Regions from separate parts of the Mesorhizobium sp. B2-4-2 genome, predicted to be linked through region 1. Evidence: predicted binding sites of a transcription regulator. Region 1 holds the regulator's gene; each other region holds the start of a gene.

Region 1 (3,254 bases):
CATGGCACGCAGCGGATCCGCGGTGTCCATTGCCTCGATCGCTGCGAGATCGGGAATTTTGCTCATGGTCGCGATGTTCCTCGGTGAGAAGAGCGCCCTGGAAACGGGCCGGCTGTTTTGCCGCCCGGGCAAGGGCTGGCCGCATAGAGGCGCAAGAACAGGGTGAACGCCCGGTTCGATCTTTGCTCGATTTCCGCCCGAGGCAGTTCCTCGAGCACCCCAACGATCCGGCGAACCTGGAGATCGCCGATCAAAAGACTGATGTAGATGTCGGCGGCTTCGGCAGGATCGTCACAGGCGATCGGGCCGGCCCGACTTGCGGTTCGAAGCAGGTCGCCAACAAGCGGCATTATGGTATTGCGGCCGAATTGCGCGATCGATTGGCCAAGCGTGCCTGTATCGTTGACGTCGCCGGCCGCGGCGCGATTGAGCGCCACCGCCTTGTCGCCCGTCACGAGGGTCAGCAGGACTGGCCCGAGCAAGTTCAGGGTTTCGAGCGGATCGCGCGCCTGGTGAAGGGCGTCCTCCAGCAGCTTCCTTGCCTCTCCCGCATTGGCTTCGATCAAGGATCGAAACAGGGTCTGCTTGTTGCCGTACCAGTTGTAGAGGGTTTCGTTCGAGGCCGATGCCCGCTTGGCGATAGCAAGCAGGGAGGCGCTCTTGTAGCCGGCTTCCCGGAGCACCGCATAGGCGGCCTCCTCTATCCGTTCGCGTCGCGCGGCCTGCTTCGGCGTGGTCATTGGTGTTCCTCTTCGAAAACCGTACATTATTATACGGTTTCGTCAAGCGAACGAACGAACGCAGCCCGTCGCGACCAGTGGTGGTGTCTGGCCGTTTTCCGGCGGAAGTTGGCATTTTGGTTTCGTTTCGTTCACGAGCCGCAGGGGTTTCTAATCCGCCCAAACGCACCCCGCACCTGCCGGTCACCCAGCTTGCAGGCTTGTGCCAAGAGTGGAGACCGGTCGGGCCACAGGCCATTAACCAAAATAGTTTCAAAGGGCCTGGGAGCGCATTGACGACGGACCGCGCTGGCAGGATGCTGGCTGCGGGAGGGCATTTCGTTTCCGTCGCCTTAACAAATTCATTAAACTTTAAATGGTTGCGGAACACAACTGGAACAGATAGTGTTTGTTCTGGGTTTGTTTTCTGATTCTGGTTCCAGACCCTTCGTGCAATGCCTTTGGGGGCCGCCATGCTCACGCGCAAGCAACATGAACTCTTGATGTTCATCCATGAACGGCTGAAGGAAAGCGGCATTCCGCCGTCCTTCGACGAGATGAAGGAAGCGCTGGACCTCGCCTCCAAGTCGGGAATTCATCGGCTGATCACGGCGTTGGAGGAGCGCGGCTTCATTCGCCGCCTGCCCAACCGGGCGCGCGCGCTGGAGGTGCTGCGCCTGCCGGACTCGATCGCGCCGGGTCTTAACGCGGCAAAGAAGTTCTCCCCGAGCGTCATCCAGGGCAGCCTCGGACAGGGCAGCAGCCCTAGCCGGCAGATCAAGCCGGCGACGTCTTCGCGTCTGCCCGCTGCCGGCAATGACGACGACGCGGTTTCAGCGGTGTCGATCCCGGTCATGGGTCGCATCGCAGCGGGTGTGCCGATCGACGCCATCCAGCATCAGACGCATTCCATTTCAGTGCCGCCTGACATGATCATGGGCGGCGAACACTATGCGCTGGAGGTCAAGGGCGATTCGATGATCGAGGCCGGCATTTTCGACGGCGACACGGTCATCATCCGCAATGCCGACACCGCAAGTCCCGGCGAGATCATCGTGGCCCTGGTGGACGAGGAGGAAGCAACGCTGAAGCGCTTCCGCCGAAAGGGTGCTTCGATTGCGCTCGAGGCTGCCAATCCGGCCTATGAAACACGTATTTTCGGACCGGACAGGGTCAAGGTGCAAGGCAAGCTGGTCGGCCTGATCAGGCGCTACTGAGCGGGGTCGGCGGTGGGCTTTTCGGGTTTACGGTAAGGCGGCAGTCCCCTTGCCTCGCGTGAGAATTTCCGCTGTTCGTGCCAAGGCCGATATGGCCTGTCGACGGCAAAGCTGACCCGTGCCGGTGCCGTCGCCGATTGCTGGTCGAAGAAGACGGCGGCACTTCCCTTACGAGCGAGCTGCCGCTTGGTGATGACGAGAACCAGCGGATTGTGGCAGGGATCGTAGCCCGCGGGGTCGTTGATGACGATCAGATCCGCATAGGAGCAGGCCCTCCAGGCGTCCTTGCGATCCTCCACCTGCGCGATGATCGCCCCCGAGGTATGCCGGGCCATGCACAGGCCCGTGAAGCAATAGAAAGGCGCTCCCGCCGGAAGTTGCGCGGGATCGAAGATGTCGAACTGTCGGTCTCCGCTGTCGAACAGTTCCGGCGCAACGATGGTTTCGGACTTCAGCGCGCGTTTCCAATTATCGACGGTGAATTCGTTCGGGCGCGCCCGGTTGATCGCGAGCTCGCCGCCGCCGATCGGCAACGCCACCAGGCGGGCATCCTCCGAAATCAGCACGTCCGGCGTGCGCGTGTCCGAGACGGTCAACAGGCCGGCGAGCGCGAAGGGAAGTGCCGCCAGCCGCAGCCATGTCGTGGCCATCGTCGCGATGACCAGGGCGATCGCCACCAGAAGGACGGATTGCTGCGAAATCAACCCGACCGCGTCGACCGGCGAGCGTTGCGAGATCCATCCTGATATGGCGATCATCGCGGTCAGTCCCTTGCCCATCAGATAAAGGGATGGTCCATCGAACCCGAACGGCATCAGCAGCGCGCTGGCAACCGCAAGGAACATCACGACAGAAACGATCGGCATGACGGCAAGATTGGCGAACAGGCTGAGCGGCGACACGCGCTGGAAATGCCAGATGGCGAAAAGCGCCGTGGCGCTTCCCGCGATAATCGAGGTCATCGCCAGCCCACCTGTCGCCAGCAGCAATTTTCGCGTCAGCAGGCCAGGCAAGGTCCGTTGCGGCGGCGGGGTCCGCGCTTTGTCGGCTTTGCGATCCGACCAGCCGGCATAGGCGCCGACCAGGGCCGCGGTGGCGGCGAACGACATCTGGAAGCTCGGCCCTACCACCTCGTGCGGCGACACCACGATGACGGCGATCGCCGAAATAGCCAGATTGCGCATGGTGAGTGCCGCCCGATCGAACAGAACGGCGATCAGCATCACCGCCAGCATGATGAAGCTGCGTTCGGCGGCGACAACGACGCCCGAAATGACGAGGTAGGCGGCGATCGAGAAAAGTGCCGCCGCGGCCGCGT
Region 2 (3,254 bases), on a different contig from region 1:
GGTGGGGTCGCCCAGCACCACGGCCAGCATCTCGCCGGCGTCGCGCAGGCGGATGTGAGCCTCGCGGATCAGCGCGCCGCCAATGCCGGTGCCGTGAAAGGAGGGCTCCACCGCCAGCGGCGCCAGTGCCACCGCCGGGAAATCCTTGCCGCCGGTGCGGGCGAAAAGCCGCGAAAACAGGATGTGGCCAACCACTTGCCCGTCTTCTTCCGCCACCAGTTCGACAACGGCGTCGCCGCCGGAAACCAGCGCGTCAACCAGCCCGGCCTCCGCCTGCTGGCCGAAAGCGTGTTCCTCGACGAGGCGGATGGCCTCGCGATCCCGCGGCGTCGCCGCGCGTATCGACATCATGCTCATGACAATTTCATTCCTTTTTCGATCTTGGTCCCGCGCAGGAATTCTTGCGCGGCGGCGGGCCTTCCGCCCGCCCGTTGAACTTCGACCAGCCGGATCGCGCCCGCTCCGCAGGCGACCGTCAGGCGGTCGTCGAGAATTCCTCCCGGTTCGCCCATGCCTTGCGCAAGCGTCGAGCGAAGCAGTTTCAGCCGTTCCACCCGGCCACCAATTTCAACCTCGCACCAGGCGCCGGGGAAGGGCGACAGGCCGCGAATGTTATTGTGGACTTCGGCCGCGGGTCGCGTCCAATCCACGTGCGTATCGGATTTATCGATCTTTTTGGCGTAGGTCACCCCCTCAACCGCTTGGGCGGTGAACGCCAGGCTATTCCTTTCCAGCCGCGCCAGCGCTTCCACGATCAGTGCGGCGCTGACGCTCATCAATCGATCATGCAGATCGCCGGCGGTCATATCGGGTTCGATGACGCATTTTTCAACCAGCCCCACCGGGCCGGTGTCGAGGCCTTCTTCCATGCGCATGACCATCATGCCGGTTTCGCTGTCGCCCGCCATAATCGCCCGTTGGATGGGCGCCGCACCGCGCCACCGCGGCAACAGCGAGGCATGGCCGTTGATGCAGCCCAGTCGCGGCGCCTCAAGCACCGCCCTGGGCAGCAGCAGGCCGTAAGCCACGACCACGCCGATATCGGCTTGCAGCGCGCGAAAAGCTGCCTGTTCGGCCTCGCCCTTGAGCGACGTCGGCGTGCGCGTCTCGATGCCCAGCCGTTCCGCCTCGCGCTGTACCGGCGACGGCGTCAGCTCAAGGCCGCGCCGGCCGGCGGCTCGCGGCGGCTGCGTGTAGACGGCCGCGACCTCATGTCCGGCATCGGCAATTGCGCGCAATGTCGGCACCGAAAACTCCGGCGTCCCCATGAAAATGACGCGAAGGGGCATTGTCCCCTATCCCACCAGCTTGCCCGGAGCCTTGTCCTTGGCCAGCTTCTTGAACTTCTTCACCACCATGTCGCGCTTCAGCTTCGAAATGTGGTCGATGAACAGCACGCCGTTGAGATGATCGATCTCATGCTGCAGGCAGGTTGCCATCAGCCCCTCGGCCTCCATTTCCTGCAGCTTGCCATCGCGGGCGAGATACTTGACCCGCACGGAAGCCGGGCGTTCGACCTCGGCATAATAGTCGGGAATCGACAGGCAACCTTCCTCGTAGACGGAGCGCTGGTCGGCGCTTTCCAGGATTTCGGGATTGATGAAGACATGCGGCGCCGGCGTCTCGTCCTCCTTGGCGAGGTCGATCACCAGCATGCGCAGCGGCTCGCCGATCTGGATCGCGGCCAGCCCGATGCCGGGCGCGTCATACATGGTCGCCAGCATGTCGTCGGCCAGTTTGCGCAAGGGCGCGTCGACGCGCTCCACCGGCTTGGAAACCTGGCGCAGGATGGGGTCGGGAAGGATGATGAGCGGCTTGATCGGCATGGCGTCTCACCTAAGACCTTGAATAAAGGGCGTCAACCGGTACGCCGGGGGATCGTTCACGTTTTGATCTGTGCTGGCCGGCCGAATCGTCTATGCTGTGTGCATGAACGACCTGACATCCATCCTTTCGGAACCTGTCGCCCGGCTTGGCGCGACCACGATCACGCTCGGCCATGCGCTGGCGTTCGGGGCCTTTGTGTTTCTTGGCCTGTTCGTGGCGCTTGTCGTCGCGCTGTGGCGCTCGGCCAAGGCGCGCGCCGTGGCCGCTGCCGAAGCCGCCGACCATGCCCGCGACGCCGAGGCGCGGATGGCCGGCATATTGCAAAGCCAAGCCGAGATGCAGGGCCGCATGGGCGCCATCGCGGAAGTCTTCGGCGCGCGGCAGGCGGAACTGACGCAATCGATCGGCCAGCGCCTCGATGCCATGACCGGCCGCCTCGGCCAGACCATGACCGAGCAAACCAAATCCACTCATGAGAGCCTGGCCAAATTGCAGGAGCGGCTGGCCGTCATCGACACCGCGCAAGGCAACATCCAGTCGCTCGCCGGCCAGGTCGTGCAATTGCAGGCGATCCTCTCCAACAAGCAGACGCGCGGCGCCTTCGGCCAGTCGCGCATGGAAGCGATCGTCGCCGACGGTCTGCCGCACGGCGCCTACGAGTTCCAGGCGACCTTGTCCAACGGCAGCCGTCCCGATTGCCTGGTGAAGATGCCCAACGGCGCGCCGGCGCTTGCCGTCGACGCCAAGTTTCCGCTGGAAGCCTGGAACGCCATCCGCGCCGCCGAAGGCGCCGAACAGCAGAAGGTCGCGTCGCAGGCCTTCCGCCGCGACATCGAGGTGCATGTCCGCGATATCGCGGATAAATATCTGATCCAGGGCGAGACGCAGGATACCGCCTTCATGTTCGTGCCGTCGGAATCGGTGTTTGCCGAGATCCACGAAAATTTCGAGGCGGTGGTGCAGAAGGCGCACCGCGCCCGCGTCGTCATCGTCTCGCCGTCGCTCCTGATGCTGTCGATCCAGGTCATCCAGGCGATCCTGAAGGATGCCCGTATGCGCGAGCAGGCACACCTGATCCAGGGCGAGGTGATCCGGCTGATGGAGGATGTTTCGCGCGTCGACGAGCGGGTGCGCAAATTGCAGGGCCATTTTGCCCAGTCGGCCAAGGATATAGACGACATCCTCGTCTCGACGTCGAAGGTGACCAAACGCGGCCAGAAGATCGAAGCTCTGGAGTTTGGGGCGCAGCCCGGAGGCGATGCCGACCCTGACATGGCGTCACCAGCCCCTGCGAAGCCGGAACCCGGCCCGCGCGTTGTCGATTCCCCACGCGTTGCCGATTCAAAGACCGGCCAGCTCAGGCTGAGGGTCGTCGAAGGCGACGAATGAGGCGCCGCACCGGACGGCGCTACTGCTCCTCCACTGTG
Region 3 (3,254 bases), on a different contig from region 1:
AGGCAGATGCCCATGGCCAGGACTGACGAGAGCCGTTCCTTCATTCCGGTCCGCATCGCGGTGCTGACCGTTTCCGACACGCGCAGCCTTGCCGACGACAGGTCCGGCCAGACGCTGGCCGATCGCATCGCGGATGCCGGCCACATCCTCGCCGCCCGCGACATTGTCACCGACGATGGAGACAAGATCCGCAACAAGGTGCTCGGCTGGTCGAAGGATGATGGGATCGATGTGGTCATCACCACCGGCGGCACCGGCTTCACCGGGCGCGACGTGACGCCGGACGCGCTGGAGCCGATCTTCGAAAAGCGCATGGATGGTTTTTCCGAGGTGTTCCACCGCATTTCCTACGACAAGATCGGCACCTCCACGATCCAGAGCCGGGCGACCGGCGGCGTCGTCAACGCCACCTTCGTCTTCGTGCTGCCGGGCTCGCCCGGCGCCTGCAAGGATGCCTGGGACGGCATCTTGAAGGCGCAGCTCGACTACCGGCACATGCCCTGCAACTTCGTCGAGATCATGCCGCGCCTGGACGAGCACCTGCGGCGCGGCATGTCGGCTCCGTGAAAGCCGAGGCAAGGCGCTGGTTTCACGCCGCGTTTGCCAGGCAGAACACCGCCTTCGCCTTCGAAAGACCATTCCAAACCGGATGCGGCAGGACGTATCGTCTCGCGGCGGCGGCCATCGCCGTTGAAGACGGGCGGACGCGATGACAGTGCATAATGGCGGGTGCCATTGCGGCAACATACGCCTTCGATTTTCAACCGAGCTCGATCCATCGAAAATCGAGGTTCGCGCCTGCCAGTGCTCGTTCTGTACGAAGCATGGCTCGCGCGCCGTCGCCGATCCGGACGGCAGACTGGTCATCTCAGTCAAGGACATCCAGCGATTGAAGAAATACCGTTTTGGATTGGGGACGGCCGACTACCTTATCTGCGGTGAATGCGGTGTCTATACCGCCGCAATCGCCGGAGAGGACGATGCCAGGGCAATCGTCATCATCAACGCCCTGGACGATCAAAGGTCGTTCAGTCAGGAACCGATCCCGGTCGACTACGACGCGGAAAGCAAGGCACAGCGTCAAGCCAGACGTCGTCTTCGCTGGATGCCTGTCGAGATGCGTTTTAGCGAATGACCGGCTCGCCGTGGAAGCGCCGGCGCGAGGACCGCGAGACACCGAAACCACTTCCATCATCAGCCGCGGCCTGCGCGCCGGCACCCGCGTGATCGGAAACTGGCTGCGCGTCACATGTGCAACGCACGTAGACAGAGCAGCTGCAAAATCATTTGGACGGGCGGTGCTCTTGTTTTGCCGGAGCGGCCCAGATTTCGGCATCCAGCCGCTTGGTCGCCAGGCCGCGAGCGAGAGCCTCGGCGCTGCCGGCTCTTTTCGACAAGGATGTGGCCTGGCGCTTGCTGATCAGCAGCCCGTCGGCCAAGGCACGGTTTCCCGAGAAGATACGGGCCAGGAATGGCGCGCGGCCGGCGCGTGTGCGTGAAAACCGCGCCGCCATGGTTTGCCTCGCTGTATGCGCAACGACCTCGCCGATCCATCCGTCGACCAGCCGCGCGCCCGGTTCCAGCAGCAACAGCCAATCGCCCTTCGCGTGCCGGATGGCCGCCGCGACGCCGTCGGTCGCATACTGGCACCCGGCATGCTCGGCGACGCGATGGGTCTGGTCGGTGGAACCGGCGTCGCAGACGATGACCTCGCGAACCACGCCCTCCACGGCGCCGCCGATCAGCGTCGCCAAGGTGCGAGCGAGGCCCTCCTCGTCATTGTGGGTCTCTATGAGAACGGTGAGCATCATTTGCCGAATAGCGGAAAGCGGAACGCAGCGCCAGTTTTTGCGGCGCACCATAGAAAGTTCTTGCTTTGTTCTCGTTCGGCAAATAGGATTAAATTCATGAACAGAGCGATTCGAAACAACATGGACAGTCCCTGGGAGCGGGCGAAGATGGAACCGATCATGCGCGCCGACATTGCCGCCTTCGGAGCAGGACGAGCCGAAATGGCCAACGCGATGATCGAGCAGAGCGGCATGCGCGTGCGTCCGGACCGCAACCGCGGCCGGTCGGCAGGCATCAACCCGTCCGGCCGGTTCGAGCCGGTCAGCCGGCATGTCTTCGACGATGGCTGGAACTCGCTGGAGGAACTGCCTCCCTTCAAGACCGAGGTGCAGGTCGAGAAGCCGCGTACCATAATCACCCGCAATGAATCGCCCGACATCTCCTTCGACCGCTCGATCAATCCCTATCGCGGCTGCGAGCATGGCTGCGTCTATTGCTTTGCGCGGCCGACGCACAGTTTCATGGGCCTGTCGCCGGGGCTGGATTTCGAATCCAAACTGTTCGCCAAGCCCGACGCGGCGCGCCTGCTCGACAAGGAACTGTCGAAGGACGGTTACCAGCCGCGAACCATCGCCATCGGCACCAATACCGATCCCTACCAGCCGATCGAGAAGCAGTATCGGATCATGCGCGAGATCCTCGAAGTGCTGGAGGCGCGCGGCCACCCGGTCGGCATCGTCACCAAATCCGCCTTGGTGACGCGCGATATCGACATCTTGTCACGCATGGCTGAACGGGGCCTCGCCAAGGTGGCGTTGTCGGTGACGACGCTCGACCGCATGCTGGCGCGCACCATGGAGCCACGCGCCTCGACGCCGGCCAAGCGGCTGGAGGCGATCAGGCAGCTTGCGGATGCCGGCATCCCTGCTTCGGTCATGGTGGCGCCGATCATCCCCGGGCTGACCGACCAGGAGATGGAACGCATCCTCGATTCGGCGCACCATGCCGGCGCACGCGAGGCGGGCTATGTCGTGCTGCGTCTGCCGCTCGAGGTCAGCCCGATCTTCAAGGACTGGCTGCTGCGCCACTATCCCGACCGCTATCGCCATGTGATGTCGCTGATCCGCTCGATGCGCGAGGGCAAGGATTACGATTCGGAATGGGGCAAGCGCATGAAGGGCGCGGGTCCTTACGCCTGGCAGATCGGCCGGCGCTTCGAAATCACCGCCAAGCGGCTCGGTCTCAATGCCGAGCGGCGCACGCTGCGGACCGACCAGTTCGTCGCCGCCGGCAAGGACCAGGAGCAGTTGATGCTGCTTTGAACGACCGCGGCTGTTTGCCGCCGTGGCGAAAAATCCCGTCCGGCCTGCCCCGGCCTGCAGACGGTGCCCTCCCGGTCCGGCGCCCCACCCGACCCGGAGGGACTTGCGGAGAATCAGAGCCGATGCGAACCTCGCCGCAAC

Evidence for each region. The regulator LexA, encoded in region 1, represses DNA repair genes until DNA is damaged. The targets are predictions, from matches to a motif close to TGTTCNNNNTGTGTTCNG.
Region 2: FJ942_RS12555 (DNA recombination protein RmuC) is a predicted target of LexA. The motif match lies at 1,880-1,897, and genes of this name have one in related genera.
Region 3: FJ942_RS01805 (PA0069 family radical SAM protein) is a predicted target of LexA. The motif match lies at 1,867-1,884, and genes of this name have one in related genera.

Annotation. Positions count from the first base shown of each region.
Region 1 is NZ_VFVM01000009.1:171,210-174,463, forward strand. Features, by position in the region: gene kynU (kynureninase) at 1-66, opposite strand, end outside; gene FJ942_RS20725 (TetR/AcrR family transcriptional regulator C-terminal domain-containing protein) at 63-740, opposite strand; gene lexA (transcriptional repressor LexA) at 1,193-1,936, shown strand; gene FJ942_RS20735 (ComEC/Rec2 family competence protein) at 1,930-3,254, opposite strand, start outside.
Region 2 is NZ_VFVM01000004.1:465,560-468,813, forward strand. Features, by position in the region: gene FJ942_RS12540 (N-acetyltransferase) at 1-357, opposite strand, end outside; gene fmt (methionyl-tRNA formyltransferase) at 354-1,289, opposite strand; gene def (peptide deformylase) at 1,296-1,826, opposite strand; gene FJ942_RS12555 (DNA recombination protein RmuC) at 1,930-3,216, shown strand; gene FJ942_RS12560 (GFA family protein) at 3,236-3,254, opposite strand, start outside.
Region 3 is NZ_VFVM01000001.1:377,732-380,985, reverse strand. Features, by position in the region: gene FJ942_RS01825 (4-(cytidine 5'-diphospho)-2-C-methyl-D-erythritol kinase) at 1-26, shown strand, start outside; gene moaB (molybdenum cofactor biosynthesis protein B) at 13-567, shown strand; gene FJ942_RS01815 (hypothetical protein) at 890-1,135, shown strand; gene FJ942_RS01810 (glycosyltransferase) at 1,284-1,808, opposite strand; gene FJ942_RS01805 (PA0069 family radical SAM protein) at 1,959-3,113, shown strand.